3 regions of the Halomonas sp. IOP_6 genome follow, and region 1 is predicted to be linked to each of the others. Evidence: predicted binding sites of a transcription regulator. Region 1 holds the regulator's gene; each other region holds the start of a gene.
The links. The regulator FNR, encoded in region 1, switches genes on or off when oxygen is low (the NO sensors DNR and NnrR bind a similar motif). The targets are predictions, from matches to a motif close to TTGATNTANATCAA.

Region 1 (8,003 bases):
ATTCGACGATGATGAGAATGACCTGACTCCCGAGCAGCGTGCCGCACGTAAAAAAAGCGGCTCTTCTTCTCAAGATAACCAAGAGCCGCCCGCATGAATCCGACGGGACTTGATTTACCGCCCCTGCTAGCCGCGTTTGTATTTGGCTTAATGGGCGGCGCCCACTGTATCGGCATGTGTGGCGGCATTATGAGCGCGCTGACCTTTGCCGTACCGCCTAGCATGCGACACCCTGCCCGCATGGGTGGGCTGCTGATTAGCTATAACGCCGGACGCATTCTCAGCTATATGGTGGCGGGTGCCATTGTTGCTGCACTTGGCACACTTATCTCACTTTCTCCGTCTGCACGTGTTGCATTGCAGGCTTTCGCCGCATTGATGCTCATCTTAATGGCGCTCTATATCGCCAACTGGTGGAAAGGACTGCTGAAAGTAGAAGCGGTGGGAAGGCACCTTTGGCGATATATTGAGCCAGTGGGAAGACGCCTGATGCCTGTCGTGCGACTTCCTCAAGCCTTCGCCCTAGGGACACTGTGGGGCTGGCTACCCTGTGGGCTGGTTTACTCCATGCTAGCCTGGAGCTTAGCGATTGCAGACCCACTCGATGGCGCGCTTCTAATGGGGGCTTTTGGCCTGGGTACACTCCCTGCTCTGCTGGCAACAGGACTTGCAGCACAGCAGTTAAGCCATTTAATTCGCCACCCTGCCACTCGCAGCGTCGCCGCACTGTCGATTATAAGTTTCGCCCTTTGGCAGCTATGGACGCTTATTCCTCTAACAGCGCATTAGTCAGACCCTCCTATAGTTTGATATAGCTCAACGCATTCCAAGTGACACCGACGTAGCATGCCGAGAGAACACTGAGCGACGGCGCTCAGTCACTCCTTTTGTTTACTTCTCACTTCGGAGCGCTCGCCATGCCCGTTCATGCCACTGCTGCCTTCTCACCTACCAACACTGATGTGTCTGGGGCTAATGCCTGGAATGAAACGCTGCTGCGTCGCTATGACAAAAGTGGCCCACGTTACACGTCCTACCCGACAGCTCTAGCGTTTCATGAGCAGTTTAGTGCCGATGACTTTACTCAGGCGCTAGCGCGCAGTAACGAGAGCCACCGCCCGCTATCACTGTATGTACATGTACCCTTTTGTCGAAGAATTTGCTTCTACTGCGCTTGCAATAAAATCGCAACGAAGAATACCGCCCTTGCAGAACCTTACCTTTCTCGGCTAGATCGAGAAATGGTGCTCACTGCCCGCCATTTAGACATTTCACGCCCGGTGCAACAGTTACACTGGGGTGGTGGTACGCCCACATTTCTAACCTTGGCACAGATGGGGGACCTAATTGACCGCCTAGATGCCCGTTTTGGTTTATCTAGCTCAGCCGATCGCGATTACGCTATTGAAATAGATCCTCGTGAAGCAGATGTATTTACGTTGCGCCATCTACAGTCTCTCGGCTTTAATCGACTAAGCCTTGGCGTGCAGGATTTAAATCCGCAGGTACAAAAAGCCATCAACCGAGTACAACCCCGGGTACTCACCGAAACGTTGATGGAAGAAGCACACCGTCTTGGTTTTCGCTCACTCAATCTTGATTTAATTTATGGGCTGCCATTTCAAACCGAAAAAAGCTTTGCTGAGACGCTAAGTCAAGTCATCGAACTCAACCCTGCACGGCTGTCCGTATTTAATTATGCGCACATGCCCACCCGCTTTGCGCCACAACGACGCATTAACGAAACGGACCTCCCCAGCGCTGATGAAAAGCTGGCTATTTTGCATACCACCATAGAAATGCTGACTAACGCAGGCTATGTGCATATTGGCATGGATCACTTTGCACGACCTGACGATAGCCTAGCGATTGCACAGCGCAACGGCACCTTACAACGCAATTTCCAGGGCTACTCTAGCCATGCACAGTGCGATTTAGTTGGCTTAGGCGTATCCGCTATATCACGGGTTGACGACGTTTACGCACAAAACCCGACTCAGCTTGACCAATATGAAGCAGCCTTAGATCAAGGTAAGCTGGCAACCGTCAAAGGATTAAGGTTAAATAAGGACGACCTAATACGAAGAGACGTGATTGAACGGCTAATGTGCGACATGCACATTGATCTAGCGGCAGTTGGAAAGCGTTGGCACATCGATGCTAATGACTATTTCTCCACCGCAATTGAGCAATTGAAGACAGCTGAGCAAGACGGCTTAATCACTCGCCATCAGCAAGTTATTAGCGCCACCCCCACTGGACGGCTACTGATTCGCCATTTGGCGATGGCCTTTGATGCTCGCCTAGCTGATCAGCCTACTCAGCGCTACTCTAAGATTGTATAAGCTTCTTGAGACGTCTTGCCTCTGGGCCTATGATGGCTAACGAGAAAGGGAGAATGATATGCCACACCCCGCCAGCCAACGACGCTCACTGCTGCAAGAGGCGCGCTGCCAGACCTGTAGCCTAAGCTCGCTGTGTCTACCGCTTGCCTTAGAGCTTGAGGACATGAGCCAGTTTGATGCCATCATTCGCCGCCGCGCACCACTCAAAAAAGGCGAGCCCCTATTTCGTCAGGGTGATCACTTCACTAGTGTGTATGCCGTCCGCTCAGGCAGCCTGAAACAGGTGACCAGCGAAGGGAACGGCAATGATCAGTTGACAAATTTCTACCTTCCCAGCGAACTAGTGGGATTGGACGGAATTGACGAAGAGCACTACCCCGGTAGCGTCATTGCACTGGAAACCACTACGGTGTGTGAAATCCCATTTGACCGTTTGGACCTGCTTTCCGAAGAACTGCCCGAACTACGTGGCCAGCTTTATCGGAGCATGAGCAAAGAATTGCGAGATGACCGGCGTATGATGCGCTTGCTATCGCGCAAAACGGCCGATCAGCGACTAGCCAGCTTTTTAGTCACCCTTTCAGACCGTTTTCGTCGACGTGGATACTCGCCTTATAGCTTCAGACTCTCCATGTCCCGCGCCGACATCGGCAATTACTTAGGCTTGGCGGTAGAAACGGTCAGCCGTATTCTTAGCCGCTTTCAACAGCAAGAGGTGGTGGCTGTTTCCGGTCGCGAGGTTAATATTTTAGATATGCGGCGCCTCATCACGCTAGCTGAAGAGGAAGAACAGTCGGCTAGTCCACGCTAAGCGCCTGAATACGCCCTTCCATCAACGCCGCTTGTTTGGCTTCAAGGCCAGCAAAGTCAAATAAACGGCGGTCTGCTAGCTGGGAAGGCGCTACATTGGTCACCGCTTTAAACATGCTTTCTAGACGTCCTGGGTGTTTTTTATCCCACTCAGCCAACATATCTTTGACAACTTGACGCTGGAGATTGGGCTGAGAGCCACATAAGTTGCAGGGAATAATAGGGAATTCCATTAGTCGAGAAAACTCTCCAATATCAGCCTCTTTGCAGTAGGCAAGGGGGCGAATGACAATATTCTTGCCATCGTCAGATAAAAGTTTGGGAGGCATTGCTTTCAAAGTGCCACCAAAGAACATGTTAAGAAATAACGTTTCTAAAATATCTTCACGATGATGCCCTAGGGCAATTTTCGTTGCCCCAATTTCCTCGGCAAACCCATAGAGCGAGCCACGTCTTAGTCGTGAGCAGAGCGCGCAGGTCGTTTTTCCTTCTGGGGTTTTCTCTTTCACCACCGAGTAGGTGTCACGCTCTAGAATGTGGTATTCAACACCCACTTTATCTAGGTACTGGGGCAGCACATGCTCCGGGAAGCCTGGCTGTTTTTGATCCATATTGACAGCGACCAGAGAGAAGTTAACAGGCGCGTTGCGCTGCAGGTTAAGCAGTATCTCCAGCATCGTATAGCTATCTTTGCCGCCAGACAGGCACACCATCACCTTGTCACCTTCACCAATCATTTGATAATCAATGATGGCGTTGCCAACCTCTCGCCGTAAGCGCTTTTGTAGCTTATTAAATTCACGCTTTTGTTTAGCGGCGTGATGCTCGGATGGTGTCTGTGCGCTATTAACAGCAGGGCTGTCAACAGAAACAGTATCAGGCGCTGCGGGGTCAAAATAGTTAGGTTGTAGCATGGTGTAGGCACTGCCGATGGTAGAAGAAGCAGCGGGCATTCTAACAAGACTCACCACGTCCACCCAAGATAAACCCGTGGATTCATCCCATGAGGGTAGTAACGACTACCCTTGCTGGGCGATCTCGCGCTGCAAACGCAGATATAAAAGCGCGCTTGCGGTTGCATCCCCCAGCACTCCCATCCATTGAAGAGCGGGTATTTGCCAACGAGCGAGCGCTTCGGTTAGGCGGCCGCTCGTCTCACACTGTGGATGTAAGCGACGCAGCTGACGATAGTGTAGCTTTCCAACATCGACCTGGGCATTGGGCAAACCAAATCCCAACCCGGCTTTAAACAAAAGATTTAGGTGTTCCACCGAGCGGCCTAACTGCCAACCAATTAGCGGCCGATTACCGATGAATTCAGCTAGCGCCCCAAGATGCTCAGCGTTAGGCGCCAGCACCGTGTCCGTCGCATACAGCTGATGATGTCGCCGCAATGCAGGGGCGTTGTTGTTTTGCTCTTCTGCCAGGGTAGCCACCCAGGCTCGGCTGGTCTGCACTCTCCCTGGGCTTAAGACAACAGCAGCGACGCTGACCACCGGCGCTTGGCCTGGGCTAACCTGGCAGGCAAGCGCCACCATTTCTTCCCCCATGTAGGGCTGAAACAGCCATGCGTAGGGGGAATCTGCCCAACGTCGACGGTCGCTTTCGCGCTGCATTAATGTACGCAGCGAGCCACTGAGCAGTGACATATGCCGGTCTAACAAGCGCATTCCGCTCACGAATACTCCAAATGATAACGATGGGAGAGCCGCTGCTTAAAATCTTTTACGATATGCAGCGCCTCACGCAACAGGTCACGCTCAAGGGACGAGAGTTCTTGCACCACAACACGGTTACTACGCTGCTGAGTCGACGCTTCTGCTGTCTGCAACTGCTGCTTTAAACGTAGTTCGGTAAACAGCGCCAGCGCCTCGCCCAGGTCGTCAGCAAAACGGCGATCAAGACGACCATCTTCTGCTAAAGCGTCCAGGCGATCTAAGGTGGAAGTGGCATTAATGCGTCGCTCGAGGGCCATTGTGCGCACCCCATGAACAATAGGGAAAATACCGCCTTTTTTAATATCGATCCCATGCTGAGGCTTTTTTAAGGAGCCAAATAGCGTTAGCGGTGTTGAGAAACGCAGCGCAGCACGCGCAAAGTAAGACAGCAATAGCTCATCCCGTGAGCAGCGTTCAAACAGCTCTGCACGCACGCTGTCTAGCAATTGCGGATTACCAGCCACACCATGGGCATCCAGCAAAATCGCCAGCTTCATTAGGCTGTCGCCATCTCTTGCACTCACCCATTTAGCAATGTTGTTTTTCCATTGCGACACAGTGCCAACCCATTCAGGATTAGACACCATGATATTACCTGGGCATGGTGGGTAGCCGAGCTGAATCAGCGTTTGGGTAAGCACATTCATGTCTTCGGCAAGCGAAGGCCATTGGCTGTCATCGGCTAAAATCAGGCCATTATCTTGATCTGTTTTAAGAATTTGTTCACCGCGCCCTTCGCTCCCCATCACCATTAGGCAACTTTGGGAGTGATACTGCTCAGGAATAACAAATGACCACGCTTTATTGATAATTCGGCCATTCAACGCGGCCAGTAGGTCCATGGCAAAACGTAGCTTGACCCCTTGCGCCATAAGCGCATTCACCAATTCTGGCGTGCGTTGACTGGCAGCCGCCAATGCTTCTAAGCTATTCGCCTGTTCTACCTGCAGACTAACGACATAGCTACGGCTCGAAAAATAGCTAAGGACATCCGTTAGCTCCACCACCCCTTTCAGGGCGCCCTGTTCCATAACCACTACCCGCGTTACTTTATGCCGCGTCATCAGCACGAGCGCTTCAAATAAGTATTGATGGGGGGTAACGGTCACCAACGAGAAATGGGCCACATCCTCAACGGGCGCTGTATGTTCATAGTTATTCAGCACGACACCATTGAGCAAATCGGTTTTAGTGACAATGCCAAACTCGCCCTGGGTTTTGACTAGCAAGCTATCTGCATGGCTATCGTTGAGCTGACGCACCGCGCTGACAATATCTGTCGATGCATCCATGATAAGAGGTTCACGCATACATTCGCTGACTTTAGCCAACATAAAACCGGCCATGGTCACGCCACCTTCGGCACGCTTTTCAGTCATTAATCGCGCTTTGTGAGATAGCGACTGCTTGAAGAAATTTTCGAAGTCAGGATGATGACGGCATAGTTTTATAAATAGCGCCTTCGGCATCACATAGCACAAGCACTCTTGTTCAGCCTGGAAGCGATAGCGGCTTTTACCGTTCAGAATACTAATGGCACCAAACAGATCACCAGCTGTGTAGTGCCCAATCCGTGCACTAGACGCTGGCAGGGTAGGATCCAGCTCAGCAACTTCGCCCTTGTGAATCAAAAATACCGATTCACCCGCTTGCCCCATCTCGATAATAATTTCATCACGATCAAAATAGGCGATGTCCATACCACGACGAACGTGGTCACGCCCTTCATCATCAATTAATGTGAAGGGCAATTGGGAAAGATCAACGTCAATCATGAGTGACCCCAGTTAATCGCGATGAAGAACACAATGGCTTAAGGTTTGATTGCTTTTTAACCAGCGCCTTTATTATACCTTTTGCTATACCGCTAACGTCGCAAAGACGTTTGTTTAGCGACCAAAGTAGCGACACGAACTAGCAAACTTGGCCACTTAATATACCACCTATTAAAAGTAGCAAACATTGCTTTTAAGCGACCCATAGACCATCGTCCTATCACTCAGACATGAAAGCTAAAAAAACTTCAAAAACAAGTGTTTATTTTCAAAAACAAACATCACAATACGTACTGAAAGCTCATTGATACCAAAGTCTGGGATTTATTTTTTGCAATTATTGCCCACTATTAACAACGGGCTATACAGGATGTTCACGTGGCACTTGTTAAACACTTATCAAGGCACTGAAGAAAACCTTGCCAAACCATTAACCAGCAGAGCAACTTAACCAACAAGGTGATATGCGTCTAATCGCACTAAATCATCGCAGACAACTAAAAGAGCGGTTTTCTATGAAGGATTGCCCTAATGGATCACACGCTATCCTGAGTTAACTTTCCAACCCTAAAAATCACAACTGGAGAGCACCACAATGGCAGATGACAAATCCAACGCTGCTGAATACTGGAAAGCCAACGTCCGATTAATCTTTGGATGCTTGGCCGTTTGGGCGTTCGTTTCTTATGGATGTGCCATTCTCTTTCGTCCGCTGCTAGCGGGCATTCCCGTTGGTGGGACTGACTTGGGCTTTTGGTTCGCTCAACAGGGCTCCATCCTCACCTTCATCGTACTGATCTTCTTCTATGCCTGGAGAATGAACAAACTCGATGCAAAATTCGGCCTTGGGGAGTAAGCCAGTATGAGCCAGTTTGCCATTAACCTATTGTTTGTCGGCGCGTCGTTTGCGCTCTATATCGGGATTGCGATATGGGCACGAGCCGGGTCGACCAAAGACTTCTACGTTGCCGGTGGCGGCGTTCACCCTATCACCAACGGTATGGCGACTGCCGCTGACTGGATGTCAGCTGCATCGTTTATTTCAATGGCCGGTCTGCTAGCGTCTGGCGGATACGCTAACTCCACCTTCTTGATGGGCTGGACAGGTGGTTACGTTATCCTGGCAATGCTGCTAGCGCCTTACCTGCGTAAGTTTGGCAAGTTTACAGTGCCCGACTTTATTGGTGACCGTTTCTACAGCAACACTGCGCGCTTCGTCGCGATTGTGTGTTTGATCGTTGCCTCTGTTACTTACGTTATCGGTCAAATGACCGGTGCTGGCGTTGCTTTCTCGCGCTTCTTGGAAGTGAGCAACACCTGGGGTATCTGGATCGCAGCGCTGATTGTGTTCCTGT
Region 2 (8,003 bases), on a different contig from region 1:
TACCCCTGACCACGTCGCGTTTGAATGACTGATTTACCGAGATAACGGCGCAGACGAGCGATGTAGACTTCCACCAAGTTAGGTGCGGCAGCGTCCTGATCCAAGGCGTAGAGCTGCTCTAGTAGCTGATCTTTCGAGTGAATACGGTCTGGATGAAGCATTAAGTAGCGCAGTAATCGAAACTCCGTTGCTGTTAGCGAACGCCACGTTTCTCCTTCTAAGCACACGCGTTGACCCGCCTCATCCAACGAGACACCGTTAAGCGTAATCACATGAGATAACTGACCAGACTGCCTACGCAACAAGGCCTTCAGGCGAGCCATAAGTTCGGCTTCGTGGAAAGGCTTGGTGAGATAGTCATCGGCTCCGGTTTCAAGTCCGATAACTTTATCTTCCCAGGTATCGCGCGCCGTCAAAATCAAAATAGGCGTACTGCGCTTCTGCTTGCGCCAATGAGCGAGAAGATCTAACCCCGACCCATCGGGCAAACCGACATCTAAAATAGCCAGCTCATAATCCTCGGTTGCCATCAGCGACTTGGCCGCTTTCAATGAAGCGGCCAAATCAACCAGGTAACCGTTGTCCTTGAGACTCTCTGCCAAGCTTTCTGCTAACAAATCATCATCTTCGAGTAGCAACAGTTTCATGGGTCTGCGTCAGATTAGAGAGAAAAATTACCGTACATGCCGGATTCATAATGACCAGGAATGTTACAGGCATACTCTAGCTCGTTAACATTGTCAGGGACACTCCATAATAAAGTCCCGGTTTCACCAGGCGCAATGGTGGCACCTGCCATGTCCATGCTGGCCATATCGTGACCGCCGCCGTGTGACATATTCGACATATCGTGGCCTCCGCCGTTGGCCATGTTTAGCATCATTTGACGATGTTCTTCTTGGGCTTCTTTGCTACCAATCACAAACTCATGTTCTAAATTGCCGGTGTTGGTGATTTCAAATTTAACCACCTCCCCAGCCGCCAGTTCTAGCTCTTCAGGGTCGAACCACATATCGCCAGCCTCAAGGCTGATCGTGCGGTCAACGTCAGCCTCGGTTAGGTTATTGCCACCACCGCCGTGGCCGGGTGCAGCCAGCGCCGCGCCCGTGATCAGACTTAATGAAAGGGCAAACAAAGACGTTGTTAAAAGAGTGTAGCGCATGGTCATTTACCTCAGGGGTTATTGTCACCCGTTCTTTATACGGTGTTAACCTGAAACGAGCCTGAACCTACAGTAAAAATATGACCTGCCGGATAAGTAGCTATCACGAAAACTTGCAAGCGCAAGGCCTTATTTCGGGACCTTTTTTAATTCAATACAGCATCTTCCGCTTAATAGTGAAATTTGTTCAGTTGCCGATGTCGGCAGCAGGGATGCTCTTGGTCATCACTGCGCATCATTGTCGGCAGAAAATAGTTGCCCCTTGTTGATGATGATGGTAGCGCTAGTTACTTTTATCGCTATGACCGGACGTCGGCTTTCCACTTCATCTATATTAACCCTTGTGTCTACATTTCCTGAAAGTTTTGCCACAAGATGTTAATGCGAGCGTACAAGCACCATGAGCGCTCATCATCGACGTTGATCTATCAGCAGAAGGTGTAGCTCGTTAAATATCGCCCTCATGAACTCAATGACCAGCCGATGCTGGCCAGTTTGATCTAGATCAGCGTGAAAAAACCAGAGGACAGCTCTTGCAAAAGACCAGTGGCTCCCCAGGGATGACAGAAGCAGAAAGGCTGAACCAGCACTGCACCTGTATCACTCTAGACCGACGAGCAGCCACCCAAAGTCTTATCGACCAGTTGGGCGACGATGCCGATGAGGCCTTTATCCGTTCGACCTGGCATCAACTTTTCTCGAATGTCGCTGTCTTTGTCCCATCTCAGGTTCTGGAGCAGATGAGGGCCACTGTTCAGGCCATAGAAAACGCCGCCGCTCTTCCCGACTATCAGCGACAAGTACTGTCTTGGGCCCCGCAAAGTGCACAGTTAAACCCCGGCCCAGTAGGTGTCTTCATGGGCTATGATTTCCATCTCGGCGAGGACGGGCCTCGCCTCATCGAAATCAATACCAATGCCGGAGGTGCATTTCTTAACGCGATCCTGGTACGGGCCCAACTGCAGTGTTGTGGTGATGCTAAAAGTGCGGCCGGGTCTGCCGACTTCGAGGCTAAAGTGATAGCCCAGTTCGAGAGCGAATGGCGTGCCCAGCGTGGCAATGGACGTCTGGAGAGGATAGCTATCGTTGATGATCAGCCTATGGGGCAATACCTCTATCCTGAATTCAAACTTGCCCAGCAGTTATTACGGCGTCATGGCATTGATGCTCTCATCCTCTCGCCTGGCGACCTTCGGTATGAGTCAGGCATGCTATACAGCGGCGGTAAGCGAGTAGATATGGTTTACAATCGCTTAGTGGATTTTGGGCTCGAAGCACCCGGAAACTCCGCCTTACACTCTGCCTGGTTGGACGGAGGCGCAGTCATAACCCCAAATCCCCATGCACACGCATTGTTCGCGGACAAACGCAACTTGGCTGTGTTATCAGATCCCGCGACGCTTATGGCTTGGGGGTTGAGCGCTCAAAATGCCGAATTACTTCGCTCTTGTATTCCCCGTACCTTACAGGTCAGCGCTGATAATGCTGATACCCTTTGGCAACAGCGACGGCAGTGGTTCTTCAAACCTGTCGCAGGCCACGGAAGTAAGGGAGTGTACCGGGGAAGTAAACTCACCAAAAAAACATTCAGCCAAATCTTGGAAAGCGACTATATTGCCCAGGCCCATGTGCCTCCCTCCGAACGCCTCGTTCTGGTCGATGGACAGCGTAAAAATCTCAAGGTCGACGTTAGACTGTATACCTATCGCGGCACACTGTTAATGGCCGCAGCGAGACTTTATCGAGGACAGACGACCAATTTCCGTACGCCAGGTGGGGGGTTCGCACCTGTGCTTCTCATGAAAGATTAGTTATCAAAAATATGATCTAAAGAGTTTGTCCCACAACTTATGCGATTATCGTGATAGGGCGTGGAACTCATCTTGCAAGGCGATCGCCTCACTTCGGCCCGCGATTAGTTATTCGGAAATTGCTCCCAGCAACCTTTCAATTGCGCGCAAGTTTTTCCTGCGTTTGGATTTAAAGCCTGGAAACTTACAATATTATCAGCTACGCGGATGAAACCTCGTCAATGAAGGCTGCCCTTAAAGGGGTATCTCTGGAGCGATATAGATAGCCACCTAGCCGAGCGATGGCCTTCATATAGAAACCATGTCGCGTCGCTGACCCAGTCGAGGCGGTGGAATCGACCGGTCGACCAGAACTAATAAATGATCAGTAAAGAACCGTTGCTAGCAAGGCAGCCGGGAACTGATGCCTAAGAATGATCAGTCCGGATACGATGTAGCCGAGCATAATGCCGATGGTGAGTCGATCGGCTGTGGTGAAGCACATATCCTCAATCCGGTAGCCAGTTTTTCAGATTCCATCATATACGTGTGTGCTAACGCACAGATCGTGTGATGTCAGACCCTGAACATGATGGTGCGGGTCCGTGTCGTTTGATCGCCAAGGTATCGGTCGCGTTACTATCCGCGCTAGATAACGAATAGTGCATTATGGAAATACAATCCTAATAATGTCAGGAAGGGTCTCCTCATGAATAGAGTCAACACTGCAGCAATGGCTTTTTGTCTTCTCGCTGTTCTGCCTAGGGCAGCATCCGCCCAAAACTCAGAGTACGGCCCACAAGGGGGTGTCCGTGAGTTTTCGATCTCTGGAACTGGCAGTAACGATCGGAATTTTAATAGCGGAAACTTCGGCGTGAGACTGTTGATCTTGGTTGGCATCTGAGGGATAACATGGTTGCCGGTGTTCGGCAAAGCGTCAATTACGCCGATGTCGAAGGCGAAGGCGGGCGTCACAGATGGTTTCTGGAACGGCTCAACCCGTGGTTACCTAACCCATCAGTTCCTTGATGGTCGTGCGCGGCCCTTCGTCGGTGCTAGCCTCGGTGGTATCTATGGAGACGGCGTCAAAGACAGCGCCTTCGCGGGACGGGAAACGGGTATGAAATACTATGTTCTGCCCAAGGCCTATTTCCTCGCTCGCGCTGAGTATCAGTTCCTGTTCAGCGATACCGACGATGCCACCGATGCGTTTCAGGAGGACGGTATCTGGGCTTATACGATTGGTCTGGGCTACAATTTCTGAACCACATCAAGATGCCACGAACCACCACGGCCACGTGGCGGGTGTGCATCTCTTGTCGCGCGCGGATGGCATCGGCCTTGCCTTCCGGATAGCGTTGCTTATAGCTATTAAGCTAGGTTCTTAACTACCTAAGGTGGTTGTCCTGACGGTCACCCATTCGGTGATGTCACCCTTGTCAGCACCGCCGTGATCAGCAGGATAACCACGACCAGCACCACCTCCAGCGCAATACTGCGCTGCAAACGTCGTGGGGCTGTTGCATCGCCGCTCTCAAAGGCAGGTACAAGCCGCCACTTGTTCGCGGCAGCAAATAACAGCAGCACCGCGACAATCAATACTTTGCCGATCAAGAACTGTCCATATGCCGTGGTGAGCAGGGGTGTGAGACCGTCTGTTAGCAGCGTGGCCAAAGTGACGCCCGCCAGTACCAACACGCCAACTCCGCCCATGGCGAGTTGCCCGAAACGGGTCAGAATGCGGGCGGTATTGCCGTGGTTGTAATGTTGCCCCACTAAGTGGAACAGCGGCCACAGCGAGGCTACCCAGAATGCTGCCGCCATCAGGTGAACGATCAGCAAGACAGCCAGAACGAGGCGTGGGGTGTTTACTGTATGCCCCACCTGCACGAATGCCAGCATCACCAATAAAACGCCTACTAGGCTCAAGCTGTTGGCTGTTTTCGAGAACGCTAAGTTATTAAGCTGAATCGCCTGGACCAGCAGCAAACCAGCTACCACCAGTATTAGTCGACCCCCGGACGCACCATCGAACACGATCCCGAGCAACATTGGGTTGGTTGCAGCCGCTATATTGCCGCCTCCAAGGTAACCAGCTTCTAAAGACCACTGGAACAGAATCAGGATGACCCCCGCCCAGGCAGAAAGGACACCCATGCGGGCGACGCGCCTCCGGTCGTGATCAGGGAGCCGGGGAAACGCTAGACGAAACAACACGGCCCCCGTCGCGACTAGGGCGCTAAGGTAAATCCCGGCCGCCACGAGAATCATCGCGACGGTCCAGACATCGAGGCTATTTACGGAGAACCACCAAGCCACGGGTCAGGGCTCGACCGAGAAGTTAAAACCGTCGGACATCATGTGTCCGTCATCCGATAGGCCGCGCCAGTGCACCTGGTAGTCCCCAGCCGAAAGAATTTCACCGGGCTTCACGACGTAGCGTTCGACCTGTTCACTGCCTGGCTGACCATCAAGAGGAACGGGGCCGTTTGGGCCTGTCACTTCAAACTGGGTGATGCGCATCATGCCACCAAACTCGATGCCAATCTCTGCTGGGGAATCCTGAATGGTGACGCCATCCTTAGGCGAAGTGCTTGCGCCCCCTTCATGGGCCAGCACTGGGATTGCTAGCGACAGCAACAGCGTTGCTAAGGTAGCGTGAATGATAGGGAGCGAACTCGTCTTCTTTTGCATACCGTATCCTTATATATTTTTAGGGTTGAATGGATGCCGTTACTTCATCGCGGAGGCGCTAAAACTGATTCGGCTGAGCCTTCTTACATCGTTCATCTGCCCTGTTTGGCGAACAAGGCGCATGGCGTCGTGCTTTTCTTCATGGAAATGAGTCGGTGTTATAACGTGCCAACCGACCTGAAACAGGGCTGAAAATGGCGGAAAAAATGATCTGTGACAACACTTAGGTATTGGGATCGGTTTCTCCTTTACCTTTGGGCCACCTATAGGTTGTAGGCTTATAACGAAAGCTAACTCCGCCTTCTTCCATTTTTAATGGATAAGGCGATGTCTCGACCAGCAACATGATAAGAGGAAATATCATGGTTAAGCACAAGATGATCTTTGCCATTGGTCTGGCTGCAAGCCTCAGTGTCCCCAGCAGCGCCATCTTCGCTCAAGGTATGAGCCAAGGCGCCCAAGGTCAGGGCAATATGATGGACGGCCAAGTCGGTATGGGTTCGGGCATGATGATGGGCAGTCAAGAAGGCATGTACCCAGGAATGATGATGGGAGGGCAAAGCGGGATGATGCCTTGTCCAATGATGGAAGGCATGGGGAGTATGTCCGGCATTGGCGGTATGCTCGACGAGCAGCAGATGAGTACCATGCGTGAGATGCGCCAAGAACACCGCGCGGCCCAGCTTGAGCGGATGGGCGAATTGATGAACCTGCGCGACGACATGATGCAAACCATGCAGACTGAACGCCCTGAACCAGAGGAAATAAAGGCGCTGCATGCTCAAATGGCCAACCTTCATGGCGATATGATGGCTGATAACGTGCGCATGCATAATCAGATGCAGGACTTACTGACCGATGAGCAGCGTGAACAGATGAGAGGAAGCATGCCCAGCCACCATGGCCCGCAATAAGCCTTGGCGATTGCCTCTTTTTTTAGGAGTGATGGCATGATGAACGCGGAATGTTTTGCTTTTATGGGGTCAATGGGGTGGCTAGGCTGGTTGATGCCCCTGGCCATGCTGTTATTAATTGGCTTGGCGATCGCTTCGCTGGCCAAGTACCTCTTCAGTCGTTCACGCTAAGGAGTTGAAAATAATGCAACATATGAGCACCAAGCTTTTACTCTCTGGTTCCATGCTGCTTGGGGCGGTCTCCGCCCAGGCGGCGTTACCGCCAGAGGCAACATTGTATAAAAACCCCCAGTGCGGCTGCTGTGACGCTTATGCACGCCATCTTGAAGAGCTCGGCGTAGAAGTGACGATTATTGACGATGTAGAGCTGGGTGATATTAAGCAGCAGGCAGGCGTGCCCTATGGCCTGGGTTCATGCCATACCATTGAGATGGGCGAGTATTGGATCGAAGGCCACGTTCCAATGGAAGCCGTGCAGGCGCTGTTTGAGGAACAACCCGATATTGACGGTATCGGTTTGGCGGGTATGCCCATTGGCACACCGGGTATGCCGGGGCCACAAGAAAGCCCTTACAATGTGTACACGTTTACAGGCCAGGAAGATGAGCCATTTATGACCCTTTAGTAGGGTGATAAAAGCTCGCCTGCTGTCTGCACGCCGTTCTAACGGACTCTTGTAGTACAGCAGGCGCATTCAAGTCATACATTACTAAAACGAAAGCGCTGTATTAAACTTAGGATTTACTTTGCTAGTGCGTTACGGGTCGATTCGTTACGGTAAGCTAAAAATAAGATTGCGTCGTTTTCTTTACACCTACACATTGCCACACTAGCAAGCCTGTTAAAGCTTACTTTGCGCAAAAACCTCCTATTAATATTACGCCTTAATAAAAGGTGAGCATGTTGTATACCCGCGTTAGTAAGATTGGCAGTTCGCATCCCACGTTTATTTCCCAAGCCCGCGTCCTTACTCGTTTTACGATGGCCAATGGGAATGGTGGTCATCGATAACAAAGACGTGCCCATGTGAGCCTGGGGAATGATGGTGGGAATGGCGATGAGGTTCCGGCCCCTCCCATCCCTCATGTTCGTGCTGATGATGTTCATCGTGGTAGTGCAGGTGGGTGTGACTTTGGGCAGCGTGCTCGTGCTCAAGAGCCATCGGGTCATGTGCGTGCCAGATAAGGGCCGCGAGCCCCGTTGCCGCCAGGGCCACCGTTCCCAGCAAAGCGAACGTACCCGTCAGTCCCAGGTTCACTCCCAGCCAGCCTGCCAACGGATAGGTGACTAGCCAACAGCTGTGTGACATGGGCAGCAAACAGCGCTGGACGCTCCTCCGGCTGGCATGAACGTTTGAGCAGGCGCCCGGTGGGGGTCATGACCAACGAGGCCCCAGCGCCCAGCAGTAACCATAGCCCGACAAGCCCCGCAAACGATGGGCCC
Region 3 (8,003 bases), on a different contig from region 1:
GTCCATTAACCAACGTTAACTGAAAATCTTATAAATTTAACGGTGTTAGTTGTGGAAAGAAAGTCATTACTTGCTGGCCAATTCGCAAATTTTGATGATACATAGCAATATTAAATCAATTCCAACACTGTCCTCATCTGCCCTACAGGATTAACGACCCTTTCTTTCTTTACTCAGTTGCTGCTGAATCCACGTTTTAAGCTCAGCTGCAGACACTACACCAGTGAGGCGCGCAACCTCCACGCCCTTATAAAACAAGATCAGTGTTGGGATACTACGGATATTGTAGATCGCGCAGGCTTCTGGTGCAGCGTCGCTTTCCACTTTGACAAACCGTACCTCTGGCATCTGTTGGGCGGTGGCGGCGAAATGGGGCGCCATCGCCTTACATGGCCCACACCAAGTGGCCCAGAAGTCAACGAGCACAGGTAGTTCTGTAACTGAGATAAATTTAGGTAATAATGCATCGCTAAGGGCAACAGGCTCGGCGGCCATCAATATAGCTTTGCATCGCCCACAAATAGGTGCATCGTAAAGACGTTCGGCGGGTATCCGATTGGTAGTACCACAGGACGAGCAGACTATGTACATGGCAGGACTCCTTCTAATTGCACGTAAACCAGCGCGAATCCAACAACAAAAACAAAGGGTCATCGAACCCCTTCCTTTGATTCGACAACCCCCCAAACCCCTTGGCCGCAGAAACTGGGTGCAAGGAGTATTGGAAAGAGCACGCATAAAAAACCAGTGATACTAATCTAGGTCTAGGGGAAAGGTCAGCTAGGGCCATCGGCGTCATCAATGAGCCCAGCAGCTCGCAATCTGCTCTTTAAACGCTGGTTCTCCTCTATCAGGTCAGCCGCCAGGGCTGCTAGCTCGGGCACTGCCTCAAAGTCACGTTCCAACTGACACATTCGTCGAGCACGGGTCAGGTCGTGGCTGGTAAAACGCCAGTTCGCTACATAGTGCGAACCATCGGCTAACAAACCGCTCTCAATGCGTTCTATGATCCAATCAGGTTTCACCGAACAGGCGCGAGCCAGATCTTCAAGCGTAAGGGTCACCTCGTCAATCAATTCGCCGCTAACGGTATGCTGCTGTGCCATGCGCTAGCCTCCCTTTCGTTGGCGCGGATCAAAAGCGAATTCACGTGCCATGGTTTTATATAATTCTCGTGCTTTATCGGTATCAGCCGGAGGTAGCACCACTTCAAGTTCCATATAAAGATCACCCGGCTCCTGCCCTGGAATACCACGCCCCTTGAGGCGCAGCTTACGACCGGTTTGAGATCCAGCTGGTACTTTGAATCTCACCATTCCTGAAGGTGTTGTCGTTTCGATGCTCGCCCCTAAAGCTGCTTCCCAAGGAGTTATCGGCACCGTTTGATACACATCCCGCCCATCGACCCGATATTGTGAGTCTAGCGTGAAGTGAATCTCTAAATAGAGGTCACCTGATGGGCCCCCTCCAACGCCAGGGCTGCCCTGCCCTATAAGGCGAATATGTTGGCCTGCCTTGATACCTTTGGGTATCTGAACACTGAGGGTGTGCTCCCGAGAGGCCACACGCCCCTGAGAATCAACTTGCGGCACTTGCAGGATGATCGTACGGTTAGCGCCGTGGAAAGCATCTTTCAAGTCGACATTAATCTTGGCATGACGGTCTTCGCCACGCATTTGATAGCTGCGTCCCTTTTGCCTAGTCCGGCCGCCTTGACCAAACAGGTTGGCAAAGAAATCACTGAACTCACTGAGATCAGCCTCCTCGAATCCACGCCCACTGAATTCAAAGCCCGCATCCCACTCAGGAGATGGCTGGAAATCCTGCCCCGATCGATACTGCTGTGCCAACTGGTCATAGGCGAGACGCTTCTCAGGATCGGATAGCACCGCCTTAGCCTCGTTAACCTCTTGCATGCGTTGTTCAGCATCGGGTTCTTTACTGACATCGGGATGAAACTTACGCGCCAACTGACGGTAAGCCTTCTTGATCTCCTCGGCCGTCGCAGTCTTCGATACCCCCAACACTTGGTAGTAATCCTTAAATTCCACTTATGAAAGCTCCAGCAAAGAACCGTATAAAAGACCCCGTTCATACTAAGAAGATTGGTAGTTGTATTTTATTTGGCTTCAGCAGTTTATTGCGGTGGGTCAAGGGAACATCTTATAGATAAGTCTAGCCTGATTTTTCAGACGAGAAGCAATTTAAAATAGTAAAAAAGCCTTAAACAGCGATAAAATTGAGATAGCTCAATTTATTTAAAAATTCAAAAAAATTATTGATTAATGTTGACTATAAATATGGAAAAATGTTTTTAAAATCAATATAATTAAATAGATATAGTTAGAAAAATAATACCACTTGAGGCCACATGCGCATGTTTTTCAACGATACTCAGCACGAAAGCCAAGACAGGCTTGTGCGTGCTTCGTTGGCGGGCTTGACCCTTGGTATTTCGCCTGGGACTCAGACTCACCTTGTGCATAAAGCCATGAGAAAACAGCTACGCTTAATTTCTTGGGCAAGCCATTCAACACTCGACCCTGACGCTGAACCCTGTATAGAGCCATTACCTCAAGACCGACGTTTTCGAGACCCTGCTTGGCGACTCTTCCCTACAACTTGCTTTACCAAAGTTTTTTACTCCAACAGCAGTGGTGGTATAACGCTACAATCGGTCTACGTGGGCTATCACCTCATCAAGAACAGGCGGTTGAGTTTGGTGCGCGCCAATGGCTTGATGTGCTGTCGCCTTCAAATTACCTGCTGACCAACCCTGTCGTCATCAGGAAAACCTTGAATAACGGCGGTGCAAACTTACTCTATGGAATACAGCACTGGTGGGAAGATATTCAGAATCATACTCTTGGTAAGAAGCCGGAGGGGTCCGAAAATTTTGTAGTTGGGCGTGACCTCGCAGTGACACCAGGCAAGGTCGTATACCTCAACCATTTGATTGAGCTGATCCAGTACTCACCTGCCACTGATAAGGTTCACTCGATGCCTTTGCTGATTGTGCCAGCCTGGTTCATGGTGGCCTGCGTGGCTAGCATGGCTAGCTGAACGCTCAGGGCCGTTTGCTAAATCGCCCAACGTCGGGTCTAAGACCTACCCCTCTCTCGCGGATGCCCCAGGTAGCTATGTACATCAAGAGTGAACAATATCAAGAGCCATGTTTCCAAATTGATCTATTATGAATTAATTACTAACTTGTACCGCTGGGGGCTATATGGCCATACAAGACAGTACACGAGCCAGAAAGGCCCTACTAGAAGGCCTAAGGACAGAACTTCAAGAGAGGCTGCAGCGCTACAAAGAGCATCAGCATCGAATCAGTGGTGCCCTGGAGAAAGACCTTGAAGAGCAGGCAACGCAAGTTCAGAACGACGAAGTGGTTGACCAACTTGAAAATGAAGCTACGTCGGAGCTGACCCAGATAGAACTCGCCTTAGCACGTATTGAGGCGCAACTGGGTGATTACTGCGAGGAATGTGGCGGTTTAATTGCGCCTGAGCGCCTGAAAGCACTGCCCTATGCTACACGCTGCAAAGACTGCAGTATTATATACAAGTAAGTGTTAGCTTTATGATCGATACTTGCGATTACTTAAGTTAGCAAATAATGGTTGAATTGATTAGTTTTTTTCAAATCGCCGTTTCATAAAATAAACCACACAGGCTAATAGTGCTCCCATAAGTGCCAGTGCCATATCTTTTTGAGCATCCCAGATATCTCCCTGTGCCCCCAGATAGGCTTGGCCTAACTCTTCGCCAAATACTTCTGCTGAAAACCATTCGATAAGTTCATAGAGTGAGGAATGGGACATAATAATCATCACCGGAATAAGCCATCGCAGAAAGGAATCTAAGGGGAAAAGCCTTTCCATCAGCTCTGCCACAAGTGGCAGTATTAATAAACCATAGAGAAAATGCACCCATCGATCATACTGATTACGCTCGAAGCCAAGGCAATGATCTAAAGAGAAACCAAACAGTTCTTGCCACCATAGATCATATGGCACCTCGGAATAAGTGTAATGAGCACCGATTTCATGGAATACCAGGAAGAGAAAAATACAACTCCACGCTAGACGTGAGATATTCCGCCAATACCAGATCCACCCCAACACAGGCACTGCCATAAACACCAATATATTCTCAAGTAACCAATCAGACCGATAATGGGGCCCAAGCGCTAACCATGTCCATATGAACACAAAGCCAAAGAAGAGCCAGAGAAGATAAGGGTCACGCTTTAAGCGCTGAGGCTTCATTTGATCACTCTTCGGCACACTATTCTCTCCCTACTCAATGGTCGAACCAACCACCCCTTCGAACTAGGTATTTTTCGGTCTCCAGCACACACATCATAGCGATTCCCATGCTAATCACTAATAAACCATCCATAAAATCTAGTGGCCGAGTATCGAATAGACTATGCATGATCGGCAGATACGTGAAAGCAAGTTGAGAAATAAAGACTACTGTGATCGCTATCAACACAGTGGAGTTCCTCAGCACGCCAAGCAAGTTAAATGAACTCATGTGTAGGTAACGCACGTTAAATAGATAAAAAATCTCTAATACCACGATGACATTGACCACCAGAGTGCGGGCCAGTACAAGCTCATCACCTCGGCTAAGTGAGTAAAAGAAAATACCCAGCGCCGCCGACGTCATCCCCAGATTGAATAGCGCTAAGCTTCCGTCCCTGCTGGCTGGCAGGTTTGCCACTAAAGCCGAAACGCGCGGATTACGATGCTTCTTGCTGAATCAATGCTGCAGAAGATGCCTATTGAAGAGATGTAGTAAAAGAGTTCCGAACGCAGCGAGGTTTATTTAGAAGGAAGATATGAGGAGGCTTACAACAATACAGAACATCGCAGCTTTTCGTAGAACTACTACAAAAGAAGTTATGCTAGATTTAGGTGAGAACGACAGAAATGGAGGCGGCCCCAAAAGCCACATCCCGGCACACGCAGCCACCACTACCGTTGCTCCCTTCCGGGCCTGGCGGGGTTTGCAGTTTAGCGTTGCGGGAGGACCTAAGGGGCCACCATAACGGTACACTCTGATATTTCTAAGTGAGTGTACTAATGCTGATGTGGTGGCTACGCCCTGATTTGAACAGGGGACCCCATCATTATGAGTGATGTGCTCTAACCAGCTGAGCTACGTAGCCTTTCCCTCATCAACGGGTGCAGATTATGCCTATCTTAACTATGAAAGGCAAGCCAAAAACGACCTGCCTTTCATTCAACTACCCTGTTAAGTGCATAGTGTGCTTATAAAGCTGCTTGGACTGCTGGCAGTGCTTCTTCGCCAGTTCGAGTAGTCACCCCTTCGAGCCATGCTGCTAGCACATCATCGTTTTCATTGAGGTAACTGCGTGCTGCCTCTCGCGGGTCTACCCCATCGTCCATAATGGCACTCATCAGTTGGTTTTCCATTTCCAGGGTGAATGTCATATTTTTTAGCAATTCACCGACATTAGGGCACGCTTCAACAAACCCCGCACGAGTATTGGTATGTACGGTTGCGCCCCCCAGGTTAGGGCCAAAATAGTCGCCAGCATCAGATAAATACGCCATATCAAAATTAGTGTTCATTGGATGCGGTTCCCAGCCTAAAAACACCATCCATTTTTCATTGGGCACCCTCGCGCGAAGCTCAGCCAGCATACCCGCCTCGCTCGAATCGACGACTTGCCAATCACCTAGCCCATAGGCGTTATCATCAATCATTTGCTCAATCAGCTCGTTACCATCATTGCCAGCTTCAATGCCGTGTAAACGCTGCTCAAACTGATCAGCATGCTCTGCCAGATCATTAACGGAGGTCACACCCGCATCATAGACATATTGGGGCACTGCCAGGGTGTACTTAGCTCCCTCAAGGTTGACCACTAAGCGCTCAACCTCGCCACGCTCCACATAGGGGTCGCTGATAGAGGCCATCGACGGCATCCAGTTGCCTAAAAAGACGTCAAAATCATTATTACCCATGCCCGCATAAGCAATCGGCACCGAGACAGTATCGACTCGCGTTTCATAACCAAGTGCTTCCAGTACTTCACTAGCCAATGCTGTCGTTGCTGTAATATCAGTCCAACCCACTTCTGCAAAGCGAACACTACTACACTCATTAGCATAGGCAGCTGCCGGTAAACAGGCAGTCAGTAATAATGTACTTAGGCTTCGTGTGTATGTCCGTTTCATATTGATCTTCCCCATTATCGGTTTTATATGAACACGCCCTATACGTAACAGTCGTAGAGACGAGAAAACAACGCAGGCTTTTATTGATTGAACGTTCAATAAAAAAATGTCATCATGGTCAGGTAATCATGCCTACTCCTGGTTTTCAAGGACAGGAGCCAATGGGCATTCAACGTCAGTAGGAGATAGCTGTGCCTAAGGTGGGAATGGAACCGATACGCCGCCAGCAGTTAATTAAGGCTACCATGGCGGCCATTGACGAAGTTGGTTTAGCAGAAGCAACCGTCATGCGAATTGCCCGTCATGCTGGTGTTTCGGCGGGCATTATTAGTCACTACTTTGGCGGCAAGGATGGCCTGCTGGAAGCAACGATGCGGCAGATCTTAACCGATCTTAGTGACGCCGTTGCAGCACGCCGCCGTGCGTTAGAAGACGACTCCCCCCGTGCCCATATTGGCGCCATCATCGAAGGTAACTTTGATCGCACCCAGGTGACCGGTCCTGCCGCCAAAACATGGCTCGCCTTTTGGGCTAGCAGCATGCATAAGCCTGTGCTTCAGCGGCTTCAGAATGTCAACGATCGCCGTTTGTATGCCAATTTATGTCATCAATTCCAGCGCGTCATGCCCCGCGCAGACGCTCGCAATGCCGCCCGTGGCCTAGCCGCGATGATTGATGGTCTATGGCTGCGTGGTGCACTTACACCAGAAGGGCTCGATGCCGCTGAAGCGCGACATCTTGCGCACACCTATCTCGACCAATTGCTTATTCATCATGGATGCCAGCAACGTGCATCCACTGCAGACACACAGTAAGGAGACCAACATGGCCGCTCAAGATATTCAGCCACTTTATATTGATGGTCGTCCGGTAGACGCCACTTCAGGCGAGACATTTACCGTTTCAAACCCCTACGATGGCAGCCTGCTTGCCACGATTGGTCAGGCAAGCCAAGCTGATGTTGATAGCGCTGTAGAAGCCGCCCAACGCGGGCAGCGTCAATGGGCTTCGATGACGGGCATGGAGCGCTCACGTGTTCTGCTGCGCGCTGTTGCACTGTTAAGAGAACGAAACGATGAGCTTGCCGAGTTGGAAACTCAAAATACCGGCAAGCCTATTAGTGAAACCGCCAGTGTCGATATTGTGACGGGTGCCGATGCTTTGGAGTACTACGCAGGCCTTGCCCCCGCTATAGAAGGCAGCCAGATTCCGCTACGTGATAGCTCCTTTGTGTATACCCGTCGCGAGCCACTCGGCGTCATTGGCGCCATTGGAGCCTGGAACTACCCCATTCAAATTGCCTGCTGGAAAGCCGCACCTGCGCTGGCGGCGGGCAACGCCATTGTCTTCAAGCCCAGTGAAGTAACGCCGCTAACCGCTATCAAGCTGGCTGAAATTTTCACTGAAGCAGGCCTGCCTAACGGTGTTTTCAATGTCGTTCAAGGCGATGGCCGCGTTGGCGCGATGCTGACTGAGCACCCAGGTATCGCCAAGGTATCGTTTACTGGCGAAGTCGGCACGGGCAAAAAAGTGATGGCCGCTGCGGGTGGCTCTACGCTGAAAGACGTCACTATGGAACTAGGTGGTAAGTCTCCGCTGATCGTGTTTGCCGATGCTGATTTAGATCGTGCTGCCGATGCCGCCATGATGGCCAACTTCTACTCCAGCGGCCAGATTTGCACTAACGGCACTCGCGTGTTCGTGGAGCGCAGCGTCAAAGACGCCTTTGAGGCGAAGCTGGTTGAACGCGTTCAGCGTATCAAAGCGGGTAACCCGATGGACCCAA

Region 2: a site for FNR is predicted at 5,853-5,866, ahead of K7H08_RS18010 (copper resistance CopC family protein). Genes of this name have one in related genera too.
Region 3: a site for FNR is predicted at 2,240-2,253, ahead of K7H08_RS18450 (DnaJ C-terminal domain-containing protein). Genes of this name have one in related genera too.

What each region holds. Positions count from the first base shown of each region.
Region 1 is NZ_JAIRBO010000003.1:453,910-461,912, forward strand. It holds gene ccoS (cbb3-type cytochrome oxidase assembly protein CcoS) at 1-97, shown strand, start outside; gene K7H08_RS08280 (sulfite exporter TauE/SafE family protein) at 94-789, shown strand; gene hemN (oxygen-independent coproporphyrinogen III oxidase) at 918-2,345, shown strand; gene fnr (fumarate/nitrate reduction transcriptional regulator Fnr) at 2,404-3,156, shown strand; gene ttcA (tRNA 2-thiocytidine(32) synthetase TtcA) at 3,143-4,108, opposite strand; gene K7H08_RS08300 (DNA polymerase III subunit epsilon) at 4,175-4,825, opposite strand; gene K7H08_RS08305 (putative nucleotidyltransferase substrate binding domain-containing protein) at 4,831-6,648, opposite strand; gene K7H08_RS08310 (DUF4212 domain-containing protein) at 7,244-7,504, shown strand; gene K7H08_RS08315 (sodium:solute symporter family protein) at 7,511-8,003, shown strand, end outside.
Region 2 is NZ_JAIRBO010000016.1:14,081-22,083, reverse strand. It holds gene K7H08_RS18035 (response regulator transcription factor) at 1-647, opposite strand, end outside; gene K7H08_RS18030 (cupredoxin domain-containing protein) at 662-1,162, opposite strand; gene K7H08_RS18025 (hypothetical protein) at 1,723-2,973, shown strand; gene K7H08_RS18020 (hypothetical protein) at 3,875-4,216, shown strand; gene K7H08_RS18015 (copper resistance D family protein) at 4,366-5,109, opposite strand; gene K7H08_RS18010 (copper resistance CopC family protein) at 5,275-5,646, opposite strand; gene K7H08_RS18005 (hypothetical protein) at 6,009-6,560, shown strand; gene K7H08_RS18445 (hypothetical protein) at 6,597-6,731, shown strand; gene K7H08_RS18000 (DUF411 domain-containing protein) at 6,745-7,185, shown strand; gene K7H08_RS17995 (MFS transporter) at 7,727-8,003, opposite strand, start outside.
Region 3 is NZ_JAIRBO010000001.1:325,972-333,974, forward strand. It holds gene trxC (thioredoxin TrxC) at 151-591, opposite strand; gene K7H08_RS01575 (chaperone modulator CbpM) at 777-1,106, opposite strand; gene K7H08_RS18450 (DnaJ C-terminal domain-containing protein) at 1,110-2,051, opposite strand; gene K7H08_RS01585 (hypothetical protein) at 2,602-3,063, shown strand; gene K7H08_RS01590 (TraR/DksA family transcriptional regulator) at 3,230-3,574, shown strand; gene K7H08_RS01595 (DUF2238 domain-containing protein) at 3,635-4,273, opposite strand; gene K7H08_RS01600 (cation transporting ATPase C-terminal domain-containing protein) at 4,308-4,733, opposite strand; RNA gene ffs (signal recognition particle sRNA small type) at 4,953-5,049, opposite strand; tRNA gene K7H08_RS01610 (tRNA-Met) at 5,105-5,181, opposite strand; gene K7H08_RS01615 (choline ABC transporter substrate-binding protein) at 5,285-6,217, opposite strand; gene betI (transcriptional regulator BetI) at 6,409-7,032, shown strand; gene betB (betaine-aldehyde dehydrogenase) at 7,043-8,003, shown strand, end outside.